One region of the Gracilibacillus sp. Marseille-QA3620 genome, then DNA from elsewhere that is predicted to be linked to it. Evidence: predicted binding sites of a transcription regulator. Region 1 holds the regulator's gene; the other holds the start of a gene.
What was found. Region 1 encodes CtsR, which represses protease genes until heat stress. Its sites were predicted from a motif close to ATGGTCAATAAAGGTCAAACA; they were not measured.

Region 1 (5,914 bases):
GGTGGGCAGTTTGACTGGGGCGGTCGCCTCCTAAAGAGTAACGGAGGCGCCCAAAGGTTCCCTCAGAATGGTTGGAAATCATTCGCAGAGTGTAAAGGCACAAGGGAGCTTGACTGCGAGACCTACAAGTCGAGCAGGGACGAAAGTCGGGCTTAGTGATCCGGTGGTTCCGCATGGAAGGGCCATCGCTCAACGGATAAAAGCTACCCCGGGGATAACAGGCTTATCTCCCCCAAGAGTCCACATCGACGGGGAGGTTTGGCACCTCGATGTCGGCTCATCGCATCCTGGGGCTGTAGTCGGTCCCAAGGGTTGGGCTGTTCGCCCATTAAAGCGGTACGCGAGCTGGGTTCAGAACGTCGTGAGACAGTTCGGTCCCTATCCGTCGTGGGCGCAGGAAATTTGAGAGGAGCTGTCCTTAGTACGAGAGGACCGGGATGGACGCACCGCTGGTGTACCAGTTGTTCCGCCAGGAGCATAGCTGGGTAGCTACGTGCGGACGGGATAAGTGCTGAAAGCATCTAAGCATGAAGCCCCCCTCGAGATGAGATTTCCCATAGCGCAAGCTAGTAAGAACCCTGAAAGATGATCAGGTAGATAGGTCCGAGGTGGAAGTGTGGCGACACATGGAGCTGACGGATACTAATCGTTCGAGGACTTAACCAAGAACAAACGCATACGCCAAACAAACATTATCCAGTTTTGAAAGAATGATTCAACATTCTTGAATAAGTCCGGTAACGATGGCGAAGAGGCCACACCCGTTCCCATTCCGAACACGGAAGTTAAGCTCTTCAGCGCCGATGGTAGTTTGGGCTCACGCCCCTGTGAGAGTAGGACGTTGCCGGGCATCATATGGAGGATTAGCTCAGCTGGGAGAGCATCTGCCTTACAAGCAGAGGGTCGGCGGTTCGATCCCGTCATCCTCCACCATATATGAGCCATTAGCTCAGTCGGTAGAGCATCTGACTTTTAATCAGAGGGTCGAAGGTTCGAGTCCTTCATGGCTCACTCTTTATTTAAATAATTCTGTCGTGATGGACTATTTAAGTTCCGAAACGAAAAATGTGCATGATCCATGCGGAAGTAGTTCAGTGGTAGAACACCACCTTGCCAAGGTGGGGGTCGCGGGTTCGAATCCCGTCTTCCGCTCCAATTGCCAACCATAATGCCGGGGTGGCGGAATTGGCAGACGCACAGGACTTAAAATCCTGCGGTAGGTGACTACCGTGCCGGTTCGAGACCGGCCCTCGGCACTTTATCTCTTTTAAATGCGCCCGTAGCTCAATTGGATAGAGCGTTTGACTACGGATCAAAAGGTTAGGGGTTCGACTCCTCTCGGGCGCGCCATTATTGCGGGAAGTAGCTCAGCTTGGTAGAGCACTTGGTTTGGGACCAAGGGGTCGCAGGTTCGAATCCTGTCTTCCCGACCATTTACAACTTAAATTATATGGGGCCTTAGCTCAGCTGGGAGAGCGCCTGCTTTGCACGCAGGAGGTCAGCGGTTCGATCCCGCTAGGCTCCACCATATAAGTCCGGTAATGATGGCGAAGAGGCCACACCCGTTCCCATTCCGAACACGGAAGTTAAGCTCTTCAGCGCCGATGGTAGTTGGGGCTCACGCCCCTGTGAGAGTAGGACGTTGCCGGGCACAAAGAGACCAGTTCAGTAATGAGCTGGTTTTTTGTTTTATCTATTGGTTGTTATTAAGAAAGAGTCAGTGCAGCCTAATATTTTTAGGTTCTATACTAAATGTTGGGGTGTCCACAAAAAACGGACATAAAAAAAGAGCACACATGCTCCACTTTTCTTATACTTGAATTGTCGAGAAACAAGTCGAAAAGGAGATGTGTGCTCTTGAATTTTAACATAACATTGCCAGGTTTAGAAGACGTTAAGGTGATAAAGTCCAAGGTAAATGATCATGGTGTTTTTGAAATGACCGTGGAGATGCCCCTGACCCCGCATATTTGTCCAAGATGCGGCGAGAAAACAGGGAAGGTTCATGATTATCGCATCCAGTCCGTTCGACATCTGAAAATGGCGGAACGACCAACGATTCTCCAGTATCGTAAACGCCGGTATGCCTGTCAATGCGGGAAAAGGTTTGCCGAACAGAATCCGTTTGTCGATCGGTATCAACGCTTCTCAAAAGAATGGAACCAACAAGTACAAATACGAGCCATCAAAGCGAAGACATTCAAGGAAATCGCCGCTCAATACCACACATCCGTCAGTACCATCATCCGGCGGTTTGATGCCATTGTCCCGTCCTCCATGAAGGGGAAGTCAGCCTTACCAGAAGTGATTGCCATTGATGAATTCAAGGGGAATACAGGCAAGGAAAAGTACCAGCTCATCATCGCAAATGCCGAGACTCGCGAGCCAATTGACATCCTACCAAACCGGCGAAAGGACACCATCAAGGACTATTTGCGCCAATACGGCGCGAAGGTGAAAGTGGTGGTCATGGACATGAGCCAGGCCTTTAAAGCGGCGGTTCAACAGGCGTTGGATCGTCCCATCATTGTGGCGGATAGCTTTCACTTTGTGCGATATATGAATTGGGCGCTGGATCGGGTTCGAGTGAGGGAACAGGCCAGGTGGCATGAATATGACCGAAAGAAATGCAAGAAAGCCCGCTATATCTTTCATAAAGCTGCTCATAAATTAACGGAGAAAGACCAATGGCTTCTTCAGCGATACTTCAGCTTTTCCCCTGAGCTCCAGAAAGCGTATGAGCTCAAGGAAGCCTTTTATACTTGGTTTTATAAGGCAAAAGAAAATGGAGAAAATGGGATTGTGGAGACGCAGAAAGAACTTCGCAAGTTCTATCAGAAGGTAGAAGAGAGTGGCATTCCTGAATTGAGCAAGACAGTCCAAACGTATCGAAACTGGGAAAGAGAAATCTTAAATCGCTTCGAGTTCAATTACTCGAATGGGTTTGTGGAAGGCTTAAACAATTTGACAAAGGTCATGAAACGGAATGGATTTGGCTATCGGAATTTCACCCGATTCCGCGCGAGAATCCTTCTCCATCATCAATATAAAAACATCGGCGATTCATTAGGATAAGGGGTAGAGCAAAAAGACTCTACCCCAACACTTGAAAAAGAACCTATTTTTATCATGCATATAACTTGTAGGGTATATTCAAAGGCTCCGAACAGGGGTATGGAAAATTGCTCGGTTCTATAACGGGCAGTCTGAGAATCAATTTACTGAATGGTGAGGGACCAGTTCTTAATGGAACTGGTCTTTTGTTTTTATATGGGGAAGAAGAGGAATGCTCAGGATACCCATCCTATGTCCATGCAAAGGGGGTGAAGAGTGGGAGTCGTCAGAGAAAGCCCACCCTTTGACCATACAATACATCGGAAAGATGAAGAGAAGGTGGACAAAAGGTGGGACAAGCCATGTTCCTCCCACCCTTACCTCATGCAAGGCATAGGAAGCATGGGGAAAGGGTGTTCGAAAGATGGTTAAATTCCGCTCCCTCAACAAAGACAGCCCAACTCACTCCCGCTCAAATCAGGTATCAAGTTAGAGAAAGAAGATCATTCATTCACACAAATTTTCACAACCATCTGTATTGCCTCCTCCATCGTTTTACCGTACCTCCTATACCCTATTTCTTCTTTTTATATAATTACCATAAAATGTTGATGTAGAGGGTTTCTAATAAAGAGAATATGGGTAAAATTTTATTATTGGCTTTTTGCCTTATAGCCCTTTTGCGAAATAATGTATATACATAGTGAAATGAATAGAGTAATTCATTGTCAAAATGAGAAAACTTTTTTATAATTAAAGTCAAATATAGTCAAAGTCAGAGCGGCGAGAGGGGGAGTCAAGCGATGAAGAATATATCAGATATTATTGAGAGTTATTTAAAGAATGTATTAGAGATGAGTGAGAAGGAATTAGTCGAAATTAAAAGAAGCGAGATTGCTGATAAGTTTCAATGTGTCCCCTCTCAAATCAACTATGTTATTAACACCCGCTTTACCATCGAAAGAGGCTATGTTGTGGAGAGCAAGCGTGGCGGAGGCGGATATATTCGTATTATGCGGGTTCAGTCACATGATAGGGCACATCTTATTGAACAGCTCAGCAGTTTAATTGGTGACCGGATTTCTCAAAGTAATTCAGAGGCGTTAATTGGAAGGCTCGTTGAGGAAGAAGTGATTTCTATCCGTGAAGCAAAAATTATGATGAGTGTGATGGATCGCTCAGTTTTACATTATGACCTGCCTGAGCGTGATGAGCTTAGAGCAAGAATTTTAAAGGCGATGTTTATGACGTTACGATATAAGTAAGTGAGTAGTGAATGAGGTGGAGAAATGCTTTGTCAGGAATGTAATGAACGGCCTGCTACGCTGCAGTTCACGAAGGTGATTAACGGCAAGAAGGCAGAAGTGAACCTTTGCGAGCATTGCGCCGCTGAGAAGGGGGATATCTTTATGCTCCATGATGGGGGCAATTTATCTTTCAACAATTTACTTGCAGGCCTTTTAAATATGGGTCTTGGCATGACATCGACGAAGGCGAGTCCCGGCTTTGGGGGCGACCAGCTGGAATGTCCTCATTGCCATTTGACTTACCGGGAGTTTGTGAATAGCGGGCGGTTTGGCTGCCGGCAATGCTATGAAACCTTTGCGCCATATTTGGAGCCGGTTTTAAGCAGGCTTCATGGCGGGAATGTAAACCATACAGGCAAGATACCAAAAAGAGCCGGCGGCACGCTTCATATAAGAAAGCAGATTAATGACTTGAAGGCAGACCTGCAAGCGTTGATTGAGCAAGAAGAATTTGAAAAGGCTGTACATGTCCGTGATGAGATTCGTCAGCTTGAGAAGGAGATTGAGGCTGCGTCTCAGGAAGGGGGCGGGGAAGGTTGACGATTGAAAATTTTATGAACCATGCAATTAGTTCATGGATGAACCAGGAAGGTCCGGAATCAGATATCGTGATGAGTTCGAGAATTCGGCTTGCACGTAATGTGAAGGATCTTTCCTTCCCGACAGTGTTCTCCGCAGAGGAGGCGGCTAAGATGCTCCGCAAAGTGGAGAATCGTCTTGGTGGCCAGTATCTGCCGGGACTCGGCACTTTGGAGATGGTGAGGTTGAGAGACCTTCAGGCGCTCGACAGACAGGTTCTTGTGGAGAAACATTTGATCAGCCCGCTGCTTGCGAAAGAATATGAGATGGGCGGAGTCTTGATCACAGAGAATGAAGAGGTCAGTATCATGGTAAATGAGGAAGACCATATTCGGATTCAATGTTTATTCCCTGGACTTCAGCTGAAAGAGGCTTTAGATGTAGCGAGCCGGATTGATGATTTGCTTGAAAATGAACTTGATTATGCATTTGATGAGAGGATTGGGTATTTAACGAGCTGTCCTACCAATGTTGGTACCGGTCTGCGGGCTTCTGTGATGCTGCATTTGCCGGGGCTGGTGCTGACAAGGCAAATGGATAGAATCATCTCGGCCATCAATCAGCTTGGACTGGTCGTTCGGGGCATGTATGGAGAAGGCAGCGAGGCACTCGGGAATATTTTTCAAATCTCGAATCAAATGACGCTTGGAAAGACCGAGGAAGCCATTGCTGAGGACTTGGACAGTGTGGTGAAGCAAATAATTATGCAGGAAAAAGCCGCGCGTGATACATTGGTCCAATCTTCAAACATACAATTGGAAGATAGGGTATTCCGTTCCTTAGGGATTTTATCGAATGCCCGCATCCTCGAGTCTAAGGAAGCGGCTAAATGTTTATCAGATGTTCGGCTGGGGATTGATTTAGGATACATCCCCAATATTACGAAACATATATTAAATGAATTAATGGTTGTTACGCAGCCTGGTTTCCTGCAGCGCTATGCAGGCGGGCCGCTGAACCCAAAAGAAAGAGAT
Region 2 (5,914 bases), 2.1 Mb from region 1:
ATAAAATTCCTGTATTTCTATTTTACTATGGCTGGAAAGAGTTGTCTGACAAAAGTTTGATTTTTACAAATAATTAATCTTGCGCAAAATATTAGGCAACTAAAGTGCGAATGTTATATACTAAATTCAAATAGTATGGCACAATTATGAGGGAGAGACGTTTATTTGTGCGTTTATCCCTTTAAATTGACAAGCTTCATACATAGAATATGTTATTAAGCTAGAAAGGAGATGAACATAAATTTGGAGAAAAGAGAAGTCGTTTATGTTGTCTCTGATTCCGTTGGAGAAACAGCAGAATTTGTGGTAAAGGCGGTTTCAACGCAATTCAATGGGGGTCATGTGGATATCAGAAGAAACTCATTCGTTCAAAGCGAAGAGGATATTGATGAGATCATTAACATGGCAAGACAGCAGAAATCAATAATTGCTTATACGATTGTTATCCCGTCCTTAAAGGAATATCTGGACCGCCGGGCAGCCTTGGAGAATATCCGGGCAGTTGATTTGCTATACCCATTAATGAATGCTTTTGAAGAGAAATTTCATAAGGAGGCAACCCATCGCTCAGGCTTGATGAGACAGCTTGATGATGACTACTTCCGCAAGGTTGAAGCGGTTGAATTTGCCGTTAAATATGATGATGGAAGAGACCCGAGAGGTGTATTGAATGCCGATATTGTATTAATTGGTGTATCAAGAACCTCAAAGACACCTCTTTCCATGTATCTAGCCCATAAAAGATACAAGGTAGCCAATGTTCCGCTTGTACCTGAGGTAACTCCGCCGGAGGAACTATTTAAGATCAAAAAGAGTAAATGCTTCGGGCTTATTATCACGCCGGACAAGCTCAATGCCATTCGGAAAGAGCGGCTTAAATCTTTAGGGCTTACCTCTCAGGCCAGTTATGCGAGCTATGAGAGAATTCTAGAGGAGCTGGATTATGCCGAGAAAATAATGAAAAGGGTCGGCTGCCCTGTTATTAATGTGTCTAATAAAGCTGTTGAAGAAACAGCCAGTGTCATACTTGATATTTTAAAAAGTGAAAGGAGTTACAAATAATGACCAAATTCGTCTATCTATTCAATGAAGGAAACAGCACTATGAAGGAATTGCTTGGAGGCAAGGGTGCCAACCTGGCAGAAATGACGAACATTGGATTACCCGTACCGTTCGGGTTCACCATCAGCACGGAGGCTTGTAACTCCTATTATGAAAATGATAAAACGATTTCTTCTGAGGTTAAGACACAAATCTTAAAGGCTCTCTCTGAATTAGAGAGCATGACAGGCAAGAAATTAGGCGATCCAGCGAACCCGCTCCTTGTATCCGTTCGTTCTGGGGCTGTTTTTTCCATGCCGGGAATGATGGACACTATTTTGAATTTGGGCATGAATGCGGAAACGGTCGTCGGGATGGCCAAGCTGACGAATAATCCCCGCTTTGCTTATGATTCATACCGCCGCTTCATTCAAATGTTCTCTGATGTTGTTTTAGGCGTTGATACTTTTTATTTTGAACAATATTTGGAGGAAACACGAGAAGAGAAAGGCTATAAGCATGATCCTGAAATGACAGCAGAGGATTGGATGGGAATCATTGAAGGCTACAAAAAAATCGTGCAAAAGCATACGAAGCAGGCCTTCCCGGAAGATCCCGAACAGCAATTATTCCTGGCTGTTAATGCTGTATTCGATTCTTGGAATAATCAGCGGGCGAAAGTGTATAGACGTTTAAACAAGATTCCTGATCATTTGGGGACTGCTGTTAATATTCAAAGTATGGTTTTTGGAAACATGGGCGAAGATTCCGGCACAGGTGTTGCCTTCACACGAAACCCTTCTACAGGTGAGCATATCTTATATGGAGAATATTTAATCAATGCCCAAGGCGAGGATGTCGTGGCAGGAATACGGACACCTGAACCCATTCAGGCGTTGGAAAAGGATATGCCGGCAGTGTTCCAGCAATTCACTGATACATGTAAGAAGCTGGAGAGTCATTATTTGGACATGCAGGATATTGAATTTACGGTTGAACGCGGGAACTTATTCATTTTGCAGACAAGAAATGGGAAGCGGACTGCACAAGCAGCCATCCGCATCGCGGTTGAAATGGAACAAGAAGGAATCATCGATAAAGAGACCGCTCTTTTGCGTGTCGATCCCGAACAGCTTGATCAGCTGCTTCACCGCCGCATAGATGATACCCACGTGCGAAAGCAGCTGGCTAAAGGTCTTCCAGCTTCTCCTGGTGCGGCTACTGGTCAGGTTGTCTTTGATGCAGATGAAGCAGAACTGTTGGCTTCAGAGGGAGTGAAGGTCATTCTCGTCCGTCCGGAAACAACACCAGATGATATTCACGGAATAGTCGCATCCCAGGCGATTGTTACTAGCAGGGGCGGGATGACGAGCCATGCAGCTGTTGTTGCCCGTGGGATGGGAAAAGCCTGCATTTGCGGCTGTGATGCATTGAAGATTGATTTGAAAGAGAAGCAGTTCAAGGTTGGCGAAGTAGTCGTTAAACATAGAGAGATAATTACGATAGACGGTTCAACTGGGGAAATCATGCTTGGTGAAATTCCAATGATTGAGCCTGAACTCTCCGAGGAATTTAAGACCTTATTAAAATGGGCTGATGAATTGAGAGACCTTGGTGTCAGAGCCAATGCTGATAATCCAGAAGATGCAAGAAAGGCACTTGAGTTCGGAGCAGGCGGAATCGGTCTTTGCCGGACGGAGCATATGTTCATGGATGCAAAAAGGGTTCCTTTTGTTCAAAGCATGATCTTGGCAGAAACTTTGCCTGAACGGGAGGAAGCTCTGAGCCATCTCCTTCCGATGCAACAGGAGGATTTTGAAGGGATATTCGAGGCAATGGAGGGAAATCCGGTGACGATTCGTCTGCTTGATCCTCCTCTGCATGAGTTCCTGCCAGACAAGGAAGAATTGCTGGTCGATGTGACAAAGCTGCAAATCTTAGAACCTGACAGCTCAGAATTAGCAGAGAAAGAAGCATTATTAAAGAAAGTCCGCCAATTGGATGAGTTTAATCCAATGCTTGGTCATAGGGGCTGCCGTTTAGGAATGATTCATCCTGAAATCTATGGTATGCAAGCAAAAGCCATATTCTATGCCGTTGCTTCCATCATGAAGAAGGGACTCCCTGTACAACCAGAAATCATGATTCCGCTTGTCGGACATGTGAATGAGCTTAGACAAATGAGACAGCTTGTCATTGATACGGCCCAGGAGGTTGAAAAGGAAACAGGTCTTACATTCACTTATACGGTTGGAACCATGATTGAGATTCCGCGTGCAGCTTTAACAGCGGATGAAATTGCGGAGGAAGCAGATTTCTTCTCATTCGGTACAAATGATTTAACACAGACGACCTTTGGCTACAGCCGTGACGATGCCGAGGGGAAATTCCTGCAGACTTATATAGAAGAAAAGGTATTGCCTGATAACCCATTTGCGGTTCTTGATCAAAACGGGGTTGGCAAATTGGTAGAACTAGGTATCCAATTAGGAAGAAAGGCAAAACCGGAGCTGAAAACCGGTATTTGCGGTGAACACGGAGGAGAGAAGCTTTCCATTGATTTCTGCTATAGGACAGGGCTTGATTATGTGAGCTGCTCACCATACCGTGTACCGCTTGCGAGACTGGCAGCGGCACAGGCGACTATCCGAAATCAACAATCAAAAGAAGCTGTAACGAATTAATGGCATGAGCATGAAAAGCCCTGCAAGGTACATTCCTTGCAGGGTTTTTTTTCAGATGAATGTTAGAAGAAGAAAAACAAGACAAAATACTTGAAAGTCAAAGAAGGTCAGAGTATAATGAAGTCAAAGGTCAAATATAGTCAAAGTCAAACTCGGTATTAATCAGACAAACTTAGACCTTTCACTAAACCAAAAGACGAAATGAATAAAATGAAACGTAATGGAGGAGGAGTCACATATGTTATGTGAAAAATGCCAAAAAAATCAAGCAACTGTTCAAATGCAGCTCCGTATTAATGGTCATCAGGAAAATCACCATTTGTGCTCTTCTTGCTATAAAGAAGAACGACAAAAGCTAGGAACAAAGATGAATGGATTAAATATGAATGCAATGAATCCATTTTCCTTCAACCCATTTTCAAATGATTTCAATCAAGGCGGCTTTCAAATGCCTGGTCAGGAACAGCGAGCACAAGAACCGCCTCAAACCGTTCAAGGCGGCAGAGGAGGGGGATTGCTTGACCAATATGGCCGTAATCTGACACAGAATGCTAAAGCAGGTCTCATTGACCCAGTCATTGGCCGTGATAAAGAAGTAAAGCGTGTCATTGAGATCTTAAATAGACGTACGAAAAATAACCCAGTACTAATTGGTGAGCCTGGTGTAGGTAAAACAGCCATTGCCGAAGGATTGGCACTGAAGATTGCAGAGGGTCATGTGCCGGCAAAATTGAAAACGAAGGAAGTTTATTTATTGGATGTTGCCTCACTCGTCTCCAACACAGGAATCCGCGGACAATTTGAAGAGAGAATGAAACAGCTGATTTCCGAGCTTCAAGCACGAAAGAACATCATCTTATTCATTGATGAAATTCACCAGCTTGTCGGAGCTGGGTCAGCCGAAGGATCCATGGATGCAGGAAATATCCTGAAACCGGCATTGGCCCGCGGTGAAATGCAGCTTGTCGGTGCGACAACATTGAATGAGTATCGTCAAATCGAGAAAGACGGAGCATTAGAGCGTCGTTTCCAGCCAGTGCAGGTTGATGAGCCTACTACCGATGAAGCGCTTCGCATTCTCAAAGGATTAAAGGAACGGTATGAATCCTATCATCATGTGGAATACAAGAACGATGCCCTCGTGGCAGCGGTAGAGCTTTCCCATCGTTATATCCAGGACCGTTTCCTTCCAGATAAGGCCATTGATTTGATGGATGAAGCAGGCTCAAGATTGAACTTGACTATCGAGGGTGTCGAGGAAGAAACCGCTCAAAAACGTTTGGCTGAAATTCACAAAGAAAAAGAAGAAGCACTTCGAAATGAAGCTTATGAACAAGCAGCTAAACTTCGTGATGAAGAAGAAAAATTAGAAAAAATGCTCCAAGATGGGACTGAAGAAAAACCCGTCGTTACCGTCGATCATATCCAAAGTATTATCGAGGAGAAGACCGGTATCCCAGTCGGCAAGCTTCAAGAGGATGAAGCCAAGCGCATGAACAATCTTGAAGCCGAGCTTAAAAAGAAGGTTATTGGTCAAAAAGAAGCCGTCGAGAAAGTGGCAAAAGCCGTTCGCCGCAGCCGTGCAGGCTTGAAAGCAAAGAACAGACCAATCGGCTCCTTCTTATTCGTAGGACCAACTGGCGTAGGGAAAACTGAGCTTTCCAAAGCGTTGGCAGAGGAACTCTTCGGAACAAAAGATTCAATGATTCGTCTCGATATGAGTGAATATATGGAAAAACACAGCGTGTCTAAATTGATTGGTTCTCCTCCAGGCTATGTCGGACACGAAGAAGCCGGTCAATTAACGGAAAAGGTACGTCGTAAACCATATAGCATCATCCTTTTAGATGAAATTGAAAAAGCTCATCCAGATGTAATGCATATGTTCCTGCAAATCCTTGAGGATGGCCGTTTAACAGACAGTCAAGGACATACGGTTAACTTTAAAGATACTGTAATCATCATGACCAGCAATGCCGGCGTGATGGATAAAGTGAATAAGGTAGGATTTGAAGCAGATTCCGTACAGGAGGAAGTCAACATTCTGCAGCAGCTTAGCCAATACTTTAAACCTGAGTTCTTAAACAGGCTCGACAATATCATTCAGTTCGAGTCCTTAAGTAAAGAAGACTTACTTCAAATCGTCGATCTTATGCTTGATGAGCTTGAGGGAATGCTCAAAGAGGAAG

Region 2: a site for CtsR is predicted at 3,819-3,839, ahead of ACY8DX_RS11425 (ATP-dependent Clp protease ATP-binding subunit). Genes of this name have one in related genera too.

The regions. Positions count from the first base shown of each region.
Region 1 covers NZ_CM143102.1:86,254-92,167, forward strand. Annotated here, with positions in the region: rRNA gene ACY8DX_RS00435 (23S ribosomal RNA) at 1-666, shown strand, start outside; rRNA gene rrf (5S ribosomal RNA) at 734-850, shown strand; tRNA gene ACY8DX_RS00445 (tRNA-Val) at 858-933, shown strand; tRNA gene ACY8DX_RS00450 (tRNA-Lys) at 939-1,011, shown strand; tRNA gene ACY8DX_RS00455 (tRNA-Gly) at 1,081-1,155, shown strand; tRNA gene ACY8DX_RS00460 (tRNA-Leu) at 1,171-1,256, shown strand; tRNA gene ACY8DX_RS00465 (tRNA-Arg) at 1,274-1,350, shown strand; tRNA gene ACY8DX_RS00470 (tRNA-Pro) at 1,357-1,433, shown strand; tRNA gene ACY8DX_RS00475 (tRNA-Ala) at 1,453-1,528, shown strand; rRNA gene rrf (5S ribosomal RNA) at 1,535-1,651, shown strand; gene ACY8DX_RS00485 (ISL3 family transposase) at 1,852-3,075, shown strand; gene ACY8DX_RS00490 (CtsR family transcriptional regulator) at 3,858-4,319, shown strand; gene ACY8DX_RS00495 (protein-arginine kinase activator protein McsA) at 4,344-4,901, shown strand; gene ACY8DX_RS00500 (protein-arginine kinase McsB) at 4,916-5,914, shown strand, end outside.
Region 2 covers NZ_CM143102.1:2,257,468-2,263,381, reverse strand. Annotated here, with positions in the region: gene ACY8DX_RS11435 (pyruvate, water dikinase regulatory protein) at 244-1,062, shown strand; gene ppdK (pyruvate, phosphate dikinase) at 1,062-3,725, shown strand; gene ACY8DX_RS11425 (ATP-dependent Clp protease ATP-binding subunit) at 3,964-5,914, shown strand, end outside.